2 regions of the Nonomuraea sp. NPDC050383 genome follow, and region 1 is predicted to be linked to the other one. Evidence: riboswitches for the same ligand, from Rfam matches in the RefSeq annotation. Region 1 holds a riboswitch; the other holds the start of a gene.
The links. A riboswitch is a leader RNA that binds a small molecule or an ion and turns the genes downstream of it on or off. The one in region 1 is predicted to bind glycine.
Positions count from the first base shown of each region.

Region 2: linked by a shared signal. The riboswitch ahead of gcvT (glycine cleavage system aminomethyltransferase GcvT) and the one ahead of gcvP (aminomethyl-transferring glycine dehydrogenase) in region 1 are both predicted to bind glycine.

Region 1 covers NZ_JBITIP010000014.1:20,846-28,823, reverse strand. The annotation lists gene ACIBG4_RS29900 (sugar phosphate nucleotidyltransferase) at 1-1,414, shown strand, start outside; gene ACIBG4_RS29895 (FHA domain-containing protein) at 1,777-2,289, shown strand; gene ACIBG4_RS29890 (MerR family transcriptional regulator) at 2,357-3,019, shown strand; gene ACIBG4_RS29885 (bifunctional nuclease family protein) at 3,197-3,667, shown strand; gene ACIBG4_RS29880 (MerR family transcriptional regulator) at 3,816-4,436, shown strand; glycine riboswitch at 4,456-4,551, shown strand; gene gcvP (aminomethyl-transferring glycine dehydrogenase) at 4,704-7,565, shown strand; gene ACIBG4_RS29870 (response regulator) at 7,637-7,978, opposite strand, start outside.
Region 2 covers NZ_JBITIP010000012.1:4,135-12,112, reverse strand. The annotation lists gene ACIBG4_RS27420 (amino acid deaminase/aldolase) at 1-747, opposite strand, end outside; gene ACIBG4_RS27415 (DUF6286 domain-containing protein) at 887-1,489, shown strand; gene ACIBG4_RS27410 (hypothetical protein) at 1,558-2,058, shown strand; gene ACIBG4_RS27405 (L-serine ammonia-lyase) at 2,073-3,449, opposite strand; gene gcvH (glycine cleavage system protein GcvH) at 3,501-3,890, opposite strand; gene gcvT (glycine cleavage system aminomethyltransferase GcvT) at 3,887-4,972, opposite strand; glycine riboswitch at 5,101-5,198, opposite strand; gene ACIBG4_RS27390 (gamma-glutamyl-gamma-aminobutyrate hydrolase family protein) at 5,274-5,963, opposite strand; gene ACIBG4_RS27385 (3-oxoacyl-ACP reductase) at 5,975-6,739, opposite strand; gene ACIBG4_RS27380 (aldehyde dehydrogenase family protein) at 6,837-7,978, opposite strand, start outside.

The sequences.
Region 1 (7,978 bases):
CGAGGCCGGGGCGGTCGTCAACACCAGCGTCATCTGGGAGTCGCGCGGACAGCGCAGCCTGTTCGGGCCGCGCGGCGTCAGCGGGCTGGTCAACGTCGAGATCACCCCCGAGCTGTGCGTACGGCTGGCCAGCGCCTACGCCACCACCCTGAAGAAGGGCGCGCACGTCGTCACCTCGCGCGACTCCTCGCTCGCGGCCAGGGCGCTCAAGCGGGCCGTGATCAGCGCGCTCACCGCCAGCGCCATCAACGTGCTCGACCTGGAGGCCGCCCCGCTGCCCGTGGCGCGCTTCCACACCGCCCGCGACGCGGCGGCCGGCGGCATCGCCCTGCGCACCACCGCCGGTGACCCGCAGAGCGTGGACATCGTCATCATGGACGACCGGGGCGCCGACCTGTCGGCCGCCGCCCAGCGCAAGCTGGAGCGGGTCTTCTCCCGCCAGGAGTTCCGGCGGGCCTTCCCCGGTGAGATCGCCGAGCTGACCTACCCGGCGCGCGTCGTCGAGGACTACACCCACGAGCTGATGCGCCGGATCGACATGAGCGGCATCGCCGGCATGAAGGTGGTCGTGGACTGCGCCGGCGGGACCTCCTCCCTGGTCCTGCCGACCCTGCTCGGCCGCGTCGGCGTCGAGGTGCTCACGGTCAACGCCCGGCTCGACGACGCCTCGCCGACCGAGACGCTGGCCGAGCGCCGCCGTGACCTGCAACGCCTGTCGGAGCTCGTCAGCTCCTCCCGCGCCGCGTTCGGCGTCCGCTTCGACCCGGTCGGCGAGCGGATCGCGCTGGTGGACGAGATGGGGCAGCTCATCGGTGAGGAACGGGCCCTGCTCGTGGTGCTCGACCTCGTGGCCGCCGAGCGCCGGGGCGGGCAGGTGGCGCTGCCGGTGACCACCACCCGGGTGGCCGAGCAGGTGTGCCGCTTCCACGGCGTGCAGGCGCAGTGGACCTCCACGGCTCTGGACGCCCTCACCTCGGCCGCCGCCGGCGAGGACATGATCTTCGCGGCGGACGGGCGGGGCGGCTTCGTCGTGCCCGAGTTCAGCCCGGCCATCGACGGGCTGGCCGCGTTCATGCGGCTGCTCGGCCTGGTGGCCCGCACCCGGCTGTCGCTCAGCCAGATCGACGCCCGCATCCCCGAGGCGAGGCTGCTCAAGCGCAGCGTGCCGACGCGCTGGGCGGCCAAGGGGGCGGTCATGCGCTCCGTCATCGAGGCGGTGGAGGCCTCCGCCGAGGGACAGCGCATCGACACGACCGACGGGGTGCGCGTCGTCGGCGAGGACGGGACCTGGGTGCTGATCCTGCCCGCCGCCACCGAGCCGGTCACCGACCTGTGGGCCGAGGCCCACGACATGGACACGGCCCAGGCCCTCATCGAGCGCTGGGCCCGCATCGTCGAGGCGGCCGCCTCCTGAGTGGCCCCTGTGCGTCTTCTGTGCGTCTCCTGGGGGTTTTCCGCGCGTCTCCCGGGACCTATACGCCCGGAGACCGGGGAAGGGGCGCCTTTGGCCGGCTCTTGAGAGGAATGTCACTGCGCGTAACGGCCCCAAGGGTTCGCGCGGCGCCCGACAAGATCGTATTGTGTAAAGGCGCGGCGGCATGGACCATCAGGCGCGGACGGCGGTAACTTTGTCACCGTCCGAACCTGTCGTCCAGCGCCCCGCCTTGACCTTTGCCGTTCAGCAGCGTAAGTTGCGGCATTCGCAAACTTGAAGAGCGAAGCGAGGCGCGCCGAGCACCGTCGCCGCGTCTTCGCGGTAGGAGGCCGAGCCGATCGATGCCGAGCGTCTACTGCACGCAGTGCGGGCACGCCAACCCCGAGGATGCCCGTTTCTGTTCCCGCTGTGGGTCACCGCTGGCCAGAGCCGAGGCCGCCGGGGACACCACCTCGACGATCTCCGTAGCGGGAATCGAGGCGTACGAGGCTGAGACAGGCGACATGCTCCTCGCCGAGCGGGCGCTGGTGGAGCAGCTGCCGCCCGGCACGGCGTTGCTCACCGTGACCAGGGGTCCCAACCAGGGGAGCCGGTTCCGGCTCGACAAGGACCTCACCACCACCGGCCGCCACCCGGAGAGCGACATCTTCCTCGACGACATCACGGTCTCCCGCCGTCATGTCGAGTTCTACCGTCACCGGGGCGGCCAGTTCTCGGTGCGCGACGTGGGCAGCCTCAACGGCACGTACGTCAACAGGGAACGCATCGAGGAGGTGCCGCTGCACTCGGGCGACGAGGTGCAGATCGGCAAGTTCCGTCTGCTGTTCCTGATGCGGACCGCCGCCACAGCATGAGGGAGCGTAGCGAGCGATCCATGGACACGGCTTCGCGCGGACGCATGCGGTCGGCGAAGGAGACCGCATGAGTTCGCAGGCGGCGCGCTCGCACATGAGCATCGGGGAGGTGCTCGCCCTCCTGCGGGGCGAGTTCCCCGACGTCACGATCTCCAAGATCCGGTTCCTGGAGGGCGAGGGGCTCATCGAGCCCGAGCGGAGCCCCTCGGGCTTCCGCAAGTTCACCCACCTGCACGTGGAGCAGCTGCGCTACATCCTCACCGAGCAGCGCGACCACTACCTGCCGCTGCGGGTGATCAAGGACAAGATGGCCGAGGACTTCGGCCGCCCGCGCGCCGTTCCCGACGCCGACGCCGAGCCGGAGATCCGGCTCAGCCGCGCCGAGCTGCTGGAGACGGCCGGGATCGACGACGAGACGCTCACCGAGCTGGAGGACTACGGGCTGCTCGCGGCCCGCGCCCGGCGCTACGACGAGGACGCGCTGACCGTGGCGCGCACCGTCGGGGCGCTGGCCCGCTTCGGCCTGCACGCCCGCCACCTGCGGGCCGTCAAGGCGGCGGCCGAGCGGGAGTGCGGCCTGATCGAGCAGGCGGTCGCGCCGGTGCTCAAGCGGCGCGGCCCCGGCGCCATCGGCGAGGCCGACGAGGCGGCCAGGGAGCTGTCGGCGCTCCTGCTGGACCTGCACGCCGCGCTGGTCCGCGAGGGCGTGCGCTCCGTCCTGGGACGCTGACCCCGGCGAGCCCTCCCCACCGGCCCGCCCCGGCGGGCCTGACGGCCGGCCCCATCGCTGAGATTCGGGACCGCACCGGCGGGACATACGGCACCCGCCGGGTGTTACGTTGAAATGCATAAGCGAACCAGCAATGAGCTGTGCCGGGTCGCCGGCCAGTCGAATACGGAGCAGCCCGTGTTGCAGATGGAGGTCGTGGGCGTTCGGGTAGAAATGCCCACAAATCAGCCGATCGTCCTGCTCAAGGAGGCACACGGGGAGCGGTTCCTGCCCATCTGGATCGGCATGACCGAAGCCACGGCCATCGCGCTGGCCCAGGCGGAGGAGCCCCCGCCCAGGCCCCTGACGCACGACCTGTTCAGAGACGTGCTGAGCGCGCTGGGCGTCGGCCTGCGCGCCGTCAACATCGTCGCCCTGCGCGACGGGATCTTCTTCGCCGACCTGGTGTTCTCCAACGGCGTCGAGGTCAGCGCCCGGCCGTCCGACTCGATCGCCCTGGCCCTGCGCACCGGAGCGCGCATCTTCGCCAGCGAGGAGGTCGTCCAGGAGGCCGGTGTGATCATCCCCGACGACCAGGAGGACGAGGTGGAGAAGTTCAGGGAGTTCCTTGACACGATCACCCCCGAGGACTTCGGCAGGGCGGGGTAGGTATTTCAGTGCATTTACGCTTCACGACGCGCCGAGCCGGATCGTTGACTGAGCATGGTCACGGTCCTACGGTGCAAGTGAAACCCGTGGCCGCCTTTTTACGAACCCCCAGATCAGGTCACGGGATGAGAGAAAGCCGGAGGTCCGCGTGGCGGTCAGCAGCGGCGAGGGAAAGACGGCCGGCCAGGAAGACTCGGTACGGCGCGAGAGCGCGCGGCAGCGTGCCGGGGAGCAGGGACTGCTCTTCGACGAGCGACCGGCGTCGCTGCCGGGTGACATCGGATACCGTGGCCCGACGGCCTGCGCGGCGGCCGGCATCACCTACCGGCAGCTGGACTACTGGGCACGCACCGGACTGGTCGAGCCCACGATAAGAGCGGCGCAGGGCTCCGGCTCCCAGCGGCTCTACAGCTTCCGCGACATCCTGGTGCTCAAGGTCGTCAAGCGGCTTCTCGACACCGGGGTCTCCCTCCAGCAGATCCGTACGGCCGTGCAACACCTGCGTGAGCGCGGGGTGGCCGACCTCGCCCAGATCACGCTCATGAGCGACGGTGTCAGCGTCTACGAGTGCACCTCGGCCGACGAGGTGATCGACCTGCTCCAGGGCGGTCAGGGCGTCTTCGGCATCGCCCTCGGCCGGGTCTGGCGCGAGGTCGAGGGCTCCCTCGCGGAGCTGCCGGGGGAACGAGCGGCGGTCGCGGACACCGTCCCGGCCGACCACCCCGCTGACGAGCTGGCCCAGCGGCGGCGTGCGCGCCGCACAGGGTAAAGTGAGAGCGCAAGGCTGACGACCCCGTGCGGGAGAGTCCCCGGGCTTCGTCCCTGGGGCGCCGAAGGAGCAACCCTCCCCGGAATCTCTCAGGCACCTGTACCGCTCGGGTGAGGCGTCTCTGGAAAGCAGGCGCGCCCGCCAGGCGCGTCTCACCGACGGTGCAAGCCCTCCGGGGTGAAGCTCTCAGGTCCGCATGACAGAGGGGGAGACCCGGCATACGCCCGCGCCCTGGCGCCGGTCTCCACAGCCTCGGGAGGCACCTCCATGACCGACCTGTCAGCTCCGCCGTTCTCGGCCCGGCACATCGGCCCCTCCGCCCCGGAGCAGCAGCGCATGCTCGAGGCCGTCGGCTTCGAGTCCGTGGCCGACCTCGTGGCGGTGGCCGTGCCCGAGGCCATCAGGGCCAAGGACCGGCTGAGGCTGCCCGCCGCGGTCGGCGAGACCGGCGCGATCGCCGAGCTGCGCGCGCTGGCCGGCCGCAACCAGGTTCTCACCTCCATGATCGGCCTCGGCTACCACGAGACGGTCACGCCCGCGGTCATCCGCCGCAACCTCCTGGAGAACCCCGGCTGGTACACCGCCTACACCCCCTACCAGCCCGAGATCTCCCAGGGCCGGCTGGAGGCGCTGCTCAACTTCCAGACCGTGGTCTCCGACCTGACCGGCCTGCCCGTCGCGGGCGCCTCCCTGCTCGACGAGGCCACGGCCGCCGCCGAGGCGATGACCCTGGCCCGGCGGGCCGGCAAGGTCAAGAGCCCCGTGTTCGTCGTGGACGCCGACACGCTGCCGCAGACCAAGGCGGTGCTCGCCACCCGCGCCGAGCCGCTCGGCATCGAGCTCGTCGAGCACACCCTGGAGGGCGAGCTGCCCGAGTGCTTCGGCGTGCTCGTCCAGTACCCCGGCGCCTCCGGCCGCCTGCGTGACTTCCGCGCGGTCGCCGAGGCGGCCCACGCCTCCGGCGCCCTCGTCGTGGCCGCCGCCGACCTGCTGGCGCTCACGCTCGTCGCCGCGCCCGGTGAGCTGGGCGCCGACATCGCCGTGGGCTCCTCCCAGCGCTTCGGCGTCCCGCTCGGCTTCGGCGGGCCGCACGCCGCGTACATGTCGGTGCGCGAGGGCCTGCAGCGGCAGATGCCCGGCCGCCTGGTCGGCGTCTCCGTCGACGCCGACGGCGACCCCGCCTACCGGCTGGCGCTGCAGACCCGCGAGCAGCACATCCGCCGCGAGAAGGCCACCAGCAACATCTGCACCGCCCAGGTGCTGCTCGCCGTCATCGCCGGCATGTACGCCGTCTACCACGGGCCCGAGGGGCTGCGCCGCATCGCCGCCCGGACCCACCGGCACGCCGCCGCCCTCGCCGAGGCGCTGCGCCGCGGCGGCGTCGAGGTCGTCCACGGCGAGTTCTTCGACACCGTGCTGGCCCGCGTCCCCGGCAAGGCCGCCGACGTCGTACGGCTGGCGGCCGAGCGCGGGGTCAACGTGTGGCCCGCCGACGCCGACCACGTCGCCGTCGCCTGCTCCGAGACCACCACCGCCGACCACCTGGAGCGGGTCGCGTCGGCCTTCGGGGAGACGCTCGGCCACGAGTCCGCCTCCCGCGCCGACCTGGACGCCCTGGTCGCCGACGAGGGCCTCGACCGGCTGCCCGCCGGGCTGGCCCGCGAGTCCGGCTACCTCACCCACCCGGTCTTCCACAGCCACCACTCCGAGACCGCGATGCTGCGCTACCTGCGCAGGCTCCAGGACAAGGACATCGCGCTCGACCGGTCCATGATCCCGCTCGGCTCCTGCACGATGAAGCTCAACGCGAGCACCGAGATGGAGCCGATCACCTGGCCCGAGTTCGCCGCGATCCACCCCTACGCGCCGATCGAGCAGGCCGCCGGCTACGTCGAGCTGGTCGAGACGCTGGAGCGCTGGCTGGCCGAGATCACCGGCTACGACGCGGTCTCCATCCAGCCCAACGCCGGGTCCCAGGGCGAGCTGGCCGGGCTGCTGGCCATCCGCGCCTACCACCAGGCCAACGGCGACACCGGCCGCGACGTGTGCCTCATCCCGTCCTCCGCCCACGGCACCAACGCCGCCAGCGCCGTCATGGCCGGCATGCGCGTCGTCGTCGTGGCCTGCGACTCCGAGGGCAACGTCGACCTGGACGACCTCGACGCCAAGATCGACAAGCACCGCGAGACGCTCGCCGCCATCATGGTGACCTACCCGTCCACGCACGGCGTGTACGAGGAGGCCATCACCGAGATCTGCGCCAAGGTCCACGACGCCGGCGGCCAGGTCTACGTCGACGGTGCCAACCTCAACGCGCTGGTCGGCCTGGCCAAGCCCGGCGAGTTCGGCGCCGACGTGTCCCACCTCAACCTGCACAAGACGTTCTGCATCCCGCACGGCGGCGGCGGGCCCGGCGTCGGCCCCGTGGCCGTCCGCGAGCACCTCGCCGGCTACCTGCCCGGCCACCCGCTGCACGACGGCTCGCCGGTCGGCCCGGTCTCGGCCGCCCCGTACGGCTCGGCCGGCATCCTGCCGATCTCCTGGGCGTACATCCGCATGATGGGCTCCGACGGGCTCACCGCGGCCACCGAGCAGGCCATCCTGTCGGCCAACTACCTCGCGCGGCGCCTGGCCCCCCACTTCCCGGTCCTCTACACCGGGCGCGGCGGGCTGGTGGCGCACGAGTGCATCATCGACCTGCGCCAGATCACCAAGGAGACCGGCGTCACCGTCGACGACGTCGCCAAGCGGCTCATCGACTACGGCTTCCACGCGCCGACCATGTCGTTCCCCGTCGCGGGCACGCTCATGATCGAGCCGACCGAGAGCGAGGACGTCGCCGAGCTCGACCGGTTCGCCGACGCCATGATCGCCATCCGCGCCGAGATCGCCAAGGTGGCCTCCGGCGAGTACGACCAGACCGACAACCCGCTGCGCAACGCCCCGCACACCGCCGAGGCCGTCACCGCCGACGAGTGGACCCACCCCTACACCCGCACCGAGGCCGCCTACCCGGTGTCCTCGCTGCGCGACGGCAAGTACTGGGTGCCGGTACGCCGCATCGACCAGGCCTACGGCGACCGCAACCTGGTCTGCTCCTGCCCGCCCCTGGAGGCGTACGAGGACTGACGTCCCCTCCGAGAGGCCCCTTCCCGCACCGGGCGGGCAGGGGCCGCCACGGCGGCCCCGTCAGGGGTGGTTCACGGATGCTCGGGAGCACCGAGCAGGCCGCGGTTGTACGCCTCCGCGACCGCGGCGGCACGGTCGTTGACGTCGAGCTTCGCATAGACGTTGAGCAGGTGCGTCTTGACCGTGGCCTCGGTGATGAACAGCCGGGCGGCCGCCTCGCGGTTGGTGTGGCCGGCCGCGACCAGGCGCAGCACCTCCAGCTCGCGCCGGCTCAACGGGCCGGTCGACGGCGCCGGGGCGCGCAGCCGGCTCATCAGGCGGGCAGCCACCGAGGGCGAGAGCGCGGCCTCGCCGCGGGCGGCCGAGCGCACGGCGCGCAGCAGCTCGTCCCGCGGTGCGTCCTTGAGCAGGTA
Region 2 (7,978 bases), on a different contig from region 1:
GGAGCCGGTGCCGCCGCCGTTGACGAAGTCCAGGTCGCAGAGCCGGCTGACGGCGTTGACGACGCGGCCGCGGCGCAGGATGAGCTCGCGGGCCGAGCGTCGCTGCATGACGCGGATCGCGCGGGTCATCGCGGGATTGCCGGGCGGGTCGTCGCCCACCCCGGCGATCTGTGCCTCGTACGCCATGAGGCCGGACAGCCGGAACCCGGGCCGTTTGGCGATCTCGGCGGCCAGGTCGGCGGCCTCCTCGGGCTCGCGGATCGAGGAGCGCAGCGCTCCCGCCCGAAATTTCCCACCGAGGGCGACATATCCAGCGTCGATGTCGAGACATATCCGGATCTCGGGGCGGGGGTGGATGGCCGCCACCGCGTCGTCCACGTAGTCCAGGTGCTCGGCCGAGTCCACGGTCACCGTGATCTCCCGCGCCAGGCGCGGATCACCGGCCAGGGTCGCCAGCGCCGCCCGGTCCGCCGTAGGGTAGGCCACCAGGATGTCGGCGAACCCGCAGCGCGCCAGCCACAGCGCCTCCGGCAGCGTGAAGGCCATCAGCCCGCGGAAGCCGTCCATGGCCATGATGCGTTCGAGCACGGGACGGCAGCGGATCGACTTGGTCGCGACGCGGATCGGCTTGCCGCCCGCGCGCCGTACGAGGTCGGCGGCGTTGGCCCGCAGGGCGTCGAGGTCGAGGACGGCGAACGGCGGGTCCAGCGTCGCGGTGGCGCGGTCGTAACGCGGGCGGACGTCCATACCAGCAGCGTAACCGCATATCGGGCAATTGAACATGAGGGCAGTTCATGTTGCCCGGACACCCTTGTAATGATCGGGCAAACCGGCGGCGAGGGCATGATCCATCCGATGCCCGGCCCGTGTACCTGTGGTCGGTGTGATGAGCACGCTCCAGCAGCTTCTGCCCGGAGCCCTCCTGCCGGCGCAGGAGAGCCCCCTCCTCCGCTCCACCCGTGCGCTGAAACCGGCGCGCACCCCCGCCGGGGCGGTGGTCGCGCTGGCGCTCACCGTCTGCCTCGGCCTGTCGGCCGCCGAGATCGTCACGGCGCTGGTGGGCAAGCCACTCGGCTTGCTGCCGCTGGAGCGCCTGATCGACCTGGCGGGCCGGCACGCCTGGGCCGAGTTGCGCACGGGCGCGCTCTGGATCGCCGGCGCGGGCGCCGCGCTGCTGCTGCTCGCCGTCGTCCCGGGCCGCTGCCACCTGGTGCCGGTCGAGACGTCCGACCCGAACATCGTCATCGGCATCACGCGTGTGGGCCTGCGCCGCACGCTGCGCGCCGTGGCGCAGGAGGTCGAGGGCGTGTCACGGGCACGCGTACGGCTGCGCCGGCGCACCATCGAGGTCACAGTGACGACCGGCGCGGAGAGCACGGGCGCGATGCTCCGCCAGGTGGGCGCGGCCGTGGGCGACCGGCTGGCGGGCGTCGGCACGCTCGGCACGGGAGAGGTCGTGGTCCGGCTGCGCAGAAGGAGGCGCTGGTGAACCACAAGGGGCGATGGCGAGCGACGTGATGAGCTGAGGGAGACGCTGGTGAGCCGAGAGGGGCAAGGGTGAGACAGTACGCGGGCAACCGGGTCGGGCTGGCCGTCGTGGGCGCGGTGCTGGTGCTCCTGGGCGCGTACGCGTGGCTGCGCGCCGATGACAGGCTCAGTGGCCTGTCGCCGCGGGCCAAGGTGCTGCCCGAGCAGACGGCGCAGATCGTCGCCGCCCAGTCGTGGACGCTGTGGGCCGCGGCCCTCGGGCTGATGCTGCTCGGCCTGGTCTCACTCCGGTGGCTGCTGCTCTGCCTGGGATGGGGCCGCCGCGGGGTGCGCTCCGGCACGGGCACGGCCATGCTGTGCGTGGGGCTCAAGGACGTGGACGGGCTGAGCCGTACGGGGGTGCGCGTCGTGGGTGACGGCGACCACCTGCGCATCGCCGTCACCTGCGCACCGTCGGCGGACGTGGGCGCGATGGTCGGCAAGCTGGACAAGGAGATCGTGGGCCGCATCCGCCGCGAGGTCCGCGACGACGACACCGGCGCGGTCGTCCGCCTCCACGTCCGCCGCTGAGCCCGCCGGCGGCCTCAGCACTCGATGACGTTGACGGCCAGGCCGCCGCGCGAGGTCTCCTTGTACTTGTCGAGCATGTCGGCCCCGGTCTGCCGCATCGTCTTGATCGCCTTGTCCAGTGCCACGAAGTGGCGGCCGTCGCCGCGCAGCGCTATGCGGGCCGCGGCGATCGCCTTGATGGAGGCGACCGCGTTGCGCTCGATGCACGGGATCTGCACCAGCCCGCCGATCGGGTCGCAGGTCAGCCCGAGGTTGTGCTCGATGCCGATCTCGGCCGCGTTCTCGACCTGCTCGGGGGTGCCGCCGAGCACCTCGGTCAGCCCGGCCGCGGCCATGGAGCAGGCCGAGCCGACCTCGCCCTGGCAGCCGACCTCGGCCCCCGAGATGGAGGCGTTCTCCTTGAACAGCACGCCGATCGCCGCGGCCGTGAGCAGGAAGCGGATCACGCCCTCGTCGTCGGCGCTCGGGACGAACTTGGAGTAGTAGGTCAGCACGGCCGGGACGATGCCGGCGGCGCCGTTGGTGGGAGCGGTGACGACGCGGCCGCCCGCGGCGTTCTCCTCGTTGACGGCCAGGGCGAACAGCGACACCCAGTCCATCGCCCGCAGCGGGTCGTCGCCGGACGCCTCCGCCTGGAGGCGGCGGTGGAGCTGGTTGGCCCGGCGCTTGACCTTCAGGCCGCCGGGCAGGACGCCCTCCTTGGCGATGCCCCGCCGCACGCACTCGGCCATGACGCGCCACAGGTTCAGGATGGTGGAGCGGATCTCCTCCTCGGAGCGGCCGAACGCCTTCTCGTTCTCCAGCATCAGCGCCGAGATCGACAGGCCCGAGGCCGAGCAGTGCTTGAGCAGCTCCTCGCCGGTGGTGAACGGGTACGGCAGGATGGTGTCGTCGGGCTTGATCCGGTCGGCTCCCGTCGCGGTCTCGTCCACCACGAAGCCGCCGCCGACGGAGTAGTAGACCTTCTCGCGCAGCACCGAGCCGTCATCGGCGCGGGCGGTGAAGCGCATGCCGTTGGGGTGGCCCGGCAGCGAGATCTTCCGCTCGAAGACGAGGTCCTCGCCCACGACGAACGGGATCTCGCGCGTGCCGTAGAGCTTGACCGTGCCGGAGGCGCGCATCGCGGCCAGGCGCTCGTCGACCGTGTCCACGTCGACCAGCTCCGGCTTCTCGCCCGACAGGCCGAGCAGGACCGCCTTGTCGCTGCCGTGGCCCTTGCCGGTCAAGCCGAGCGAGCCGTACAGGATGGCCTCGACGCGGTCCACCTGGTCGAGCAGGCCGTCCTCGTCCAGGCCGCGCGCGAACTTGTGCGCGGCGGCCATCGGGCCGCCGGTGTGGGAGCTCGACGGGCCGATGCCGATCTTGAAGAGGTCGAAGACGCTGATCGCCATTGATGTGCGCCCTTCAGCAGGGCCGGGGCCCGGTGGGCCCCGGCGGATGGGTCAGGACTCGCCCGAGGTGAGGGCCGTGTACTCCTCGGCCGAGAGCAGGTCCTCGGGGTCGCCCTCGACGCGCACGCGGAACATCCAGCCCTCGCCGTACGGGTCGCTGTTGACCAGCGAGGGGTCGTCCACCACGGTCTGGTTGACCTCGACGACCTCGCCACCGACGGGGGCGTAGATCTCGCTCACCGACTTGGTCGACTCCACCTCGCCGACGGAGTCACCGGGCGCGACCGTCGCGCCCACGTCGGGGAGCTGGACGTACACCACGTCGCCAAGGGCCTCGGCGGCGTACGCCGTGACGCCGACGGTCACCGTGATGGCCTCGTCAAGGCCGGCCACCCACTCGTGCTCCTTGGTGTAGCTCAGCTCGTCAGGGATGTTGCTCACTTGTTCCTCCTGTAGAAGGGCAGCTCCACGAGGTCCATGGCCTCATGGCTGCCCCGGATGTCCACGGCCAGACCTTCGTCCGCCCCGGTGTCGACGTAGGCCATCGCGATGGGCCTGCCCAGGGTCTGGGAGGGGGCACCGCTGGTGACCTCGCCGACGACGGCACCGTCCTTGGTGACCGGGAACCCGTGGCGGGGCACCCGGCGGCCCCGGGCGACGAGACCGACGAGCCGGCGCCGCGGCGGCGTGTCCTTGACCGCCTCCAGCGCCGACCTGCCGACGAAGTCGCCCGGCTTGTCGAATTTCACCACTCTGCCCAGCCCCGCGTCGAACGGGGTCAGCTCGGCGCTCAGCTCGTTGCCGTACAGCGGCATGCCGGCCTCCAGGCGCAGCGTGTCGCGGCTGGACAGGCCCGCGGGGCGCAGCCCGTACGGCTCGCCGGCCCGCGTGAGGGCGTGCCAGAGCGGCACGGCGTCCTCGTTGGCCACGAACAGCTCGAACCCGTCCTCGCCGGTGTAGCCGGTGCGCGCGATCAGCGCCTGCCGCCCGTCGACCACGCCGGGCAGTCCCGCGTAGTACTTGAGGCCGGGCAGGTCGGCGTCGGTGAGGGTGGCGAGGATCTCCTGCGCGTGCGGCCCCTGCACGGCGATCAGCGCGTACTGCTCGGAGCGGTCCTCGACCACCGCGTCGTACGACTTGGCGCGCCCGCCCAGCTCGGCGGCGACCTTCTCGTAGTTGGAGGCGTTGGCCACGACCATGAACTCCTCGTCGCCCAGCCGGTAGACGATGAGGTCGTCGAGCACCCCGCCCCGCTCATTGACGATCATGGTGTAGCGGGCGCGGCCGGGCACGAGGGCCGACAGGTGGCCGACCAGGGCGTAGTCGAGCGCCTCGCCCGCCTGCGGCCCGGTGACGAAGATCTCGCCCATGTGCGAGAGGTCGAACAGCCCGGCCGCGCCGCGGACGGCGTTGTGCTCGGCGGACTCGCTGCCGTAGCGCAGCGGCATCAGCCAGCCGGCGAAGTCGGTGAGCGTGGCGCCGAGACTCTCGTGAACGTCTCGCAACGGTGTGGGTCGGGACATTTCGCACCTCAGGGCAGGGTCGGATGCCAGGATCCTCCCCCTCTGTCATGGTTGCCTGAGAGCTTCGCCCGGGCTTTGCCGGACTTTCACCTTCGGCGAGGCCCGGGGGCCTGCTTTCCAGAGGTCACCTCGTCCGTGCGGTCCTTTGCCTTGAGAGGTTCGCGGGGAGGGCTTGCTCCTTCAGGGACCCTGGATGGCTGTCAGGGCGCTCTCCCGCACGGGTTCGCCGGTGATGCCCGCAAGCCTAGTGCCGTGACGGGGCTGTTGTCGCGTGCGCCCCCTCGGGATCGCCGGGTCCGTCTCAGCAGGCGGCCACCAGGGCCTCGAACAGCGCGCAGTCGGCCGCCGCCTCCGGATGCCACTGGACGGCCAGGGCGAACGGGTGCCCGTCCAGCTCCACGGCCTCCACCGTGCCGTCGCCGGCCGTGGCCGTCACGGTCAGCCCCCGCCCGAGACGGTTCACGGCCTGGTGGTGGTAGTGCGGCACCTCCACCGGCTCGGCGCCGAGCGCCTTGGCCAGCCGCGAGCCCGGCGCGGGCCGTACCGGCAGGTGGCCGAACACGCCCGGCGCGGGTGAGTGCCCGGTGTGGCCGACCACGTCCGGCAGGTGCTGGTGGAGGCTGCCGCCGAGCGCCACGTTCAAAACCTGCAGCCCGCGGCAGACGCCCAGGTAGGGCAGCCCCCGCTCCAGCGCCGCCGTCAGCAGCGCGAACTCCGCGTCGTCGCGGAAATTGCGCACGTAGCCGGTGCGCTCGTGCGGCTCCTCGCCGTAGCGGGCGGGGTCGATGTCGCCCCCGCCGGCCAGGACGAGCCCGTCCAGCCGCGCCGCCACCGGGCCGGGCTCGCCGGCCGGCGGCAGCAGCACCGGCTGCCCGCCGGCCCGCACCACCTGCTCCACGTACATGAACGGCAGGAGCGCGGTGTCCAGCTCCCAGACGGTGTAGCGCGCGGGCTCCACGTACGTCGTGATGCCGATGACCGGACGGGACACGATCAGCCCCCCTACAGCGGCGTCACGTACGCGCCGGAGATGCCCCCGTCGACGAGGAACTCCGACGCCGTGACGAACGACGCGTCGTCGCTGGCCAGGAACGCCACCGCGGCGGCGATCTCCGACGCCTCGGCGAACCGGCCCACCGGCACGTGCACGAGCCTGCGCTGCGCCCGCTCCGGGTCCTTGGCGAACAGCTCCTGGAGCAGCGGCGTGTTGACCGGCCCGGGGCACAGGGCGTTGACCCGGATGCCCTCGCGGGCGAACTGCACGCCGAGCTCCCGCGACATGGCCAGCACGCCGCCCTTGGAGGCCGTGTAGGAGATCTGCGAGGTGGCCGACCCCATGACCGCCACGAACGACGCCGTGTTGATGATCGAGCCCTTGCCCTGCCGCCGCATGTACGGGATGACGTGCTTGCAGCACAGGTACACGCTCGTCAGGTTCACCTCCTGCACGCGCCGCCAGGCGTCGAGCCCGGTCTCCAGGATCGAGTCGTCGTCGGGGGGCGAGATGCCGGCGTTGTTGAACGCCACGTCCACGCTGCCGTACGTCTCGAACGCCGTCCGGTACATCCGCTCGACGTCGTCCTCGCTGGTCACGTCCGCCAGCACGAACAACCCGCCGACCTCGGCCGCGGCCTTGGTGCCCGCCTCCTCGTCGACGTCCACGCACACGACCCGCGCGCCCTCCTGGGCGAACCGGCGCGCCGTGGCCAGTCCGATGCCGCTGCCCGCGCCGGTGACGACGGCGACCCGGTCCTGCAAACGCTGCATAGATGTCACTCCCTGCTCGATTGGTCGCTCACCGCTCCTCATTCGCTTCGCGGAGTCCCTCCTTCGTCGGGCCTCCACTCCGCTCACTGCGTCGGGTTCACTCCGATGAAATGAAGACGTTCTTGGTCTCGGTGAACGCGGACAGGGCGTCGGGGCCGAGCTCGCGGCCGAGGCCGGACTGCTTGAAGCCGCCGAACGGCGTCCAGTAGCGCACCGACGAGTTGGAGTTGACCGACAGGGCGCCGGCCTCCACCGCGCGGGCCACGCGCAGCGCCCGGCCGACGTCGCGGGTCCAGATGGAGCCGCTCAGGCCGTAGCGGGTGTCGTTGGCGATCCGGACGGCCTCCGCCTCGTCGGCGAACGGGACGACCGACACGACCGGGCCGAAGATCTCCTCGGTGAAGGCGCGGTCGGTGACCTTCGAGGTCAGCACCGTCGCCGGGAACCAGTAGCCCTTGCCCTGCGGGCAGGTGCCCCGCAGGTGCGGCTCGCCGTCCACGAAGCCGCGCACGCGTTCGAGGTGCTCGGCGCTGACCAGCGGCCCCATCTCGGTGCTCTCGTCGAGCGGGTCGCCCACCTTGACGCCGAGCACGGCCGGCGCGAGGCGTTCGAGGAACTCGTCGTAGACCTCGGCCTGGACGAGCAGCCGGGAACGGGCGCAGCAGTCCTGGCCGGAGTTGTCGAAGACCGCGTAGGGGGCGGCCCGGGCGGCCTTGTCGAGGTCGGCGTCGGCGAAGACGATGTTGGCCGACTTGCCGCCGAGCTCCAGGGTGATGCGCTTGACGTGGGCCGCGGCCTTGGCGGCGATCTCCTTGCCCACCTCGGTCGAGCCGGTGAACACGATCTTGGCCACGTCCGGGTGCTCGACCAGCCGGGCTCCCGCGACCTCCCCTGCCCCGGGCAGGACCTGGAGCACCCCCTCGGGGAGGCCCGCCGCCAGGGCCAGCTCGGCCAGCCGCAGCGCGGTCAGCGGGGTCCACTCGGCGGGCTTGACGATCACCGTGTTGCCCGCCGCGAGCGCCGGGGCGACGCCCCAGCTCGTGATCAGCATCGGGAAGTTCCAGGGCACGATGACGCCCACGACGCCCAGCGGCTCCTGGAACGTGACGTCCACGCCCCCGGGCACCGGGATCTGCTTGCCGTGGTTGCGCTCGGGCGCGCCCGCGTAGAAGTGGAGGACGTCGCGGACCGCGCCCGCCTCCCAGCGGGAGTTGCCGATGGGGTGGCCGGCGTTGGCCG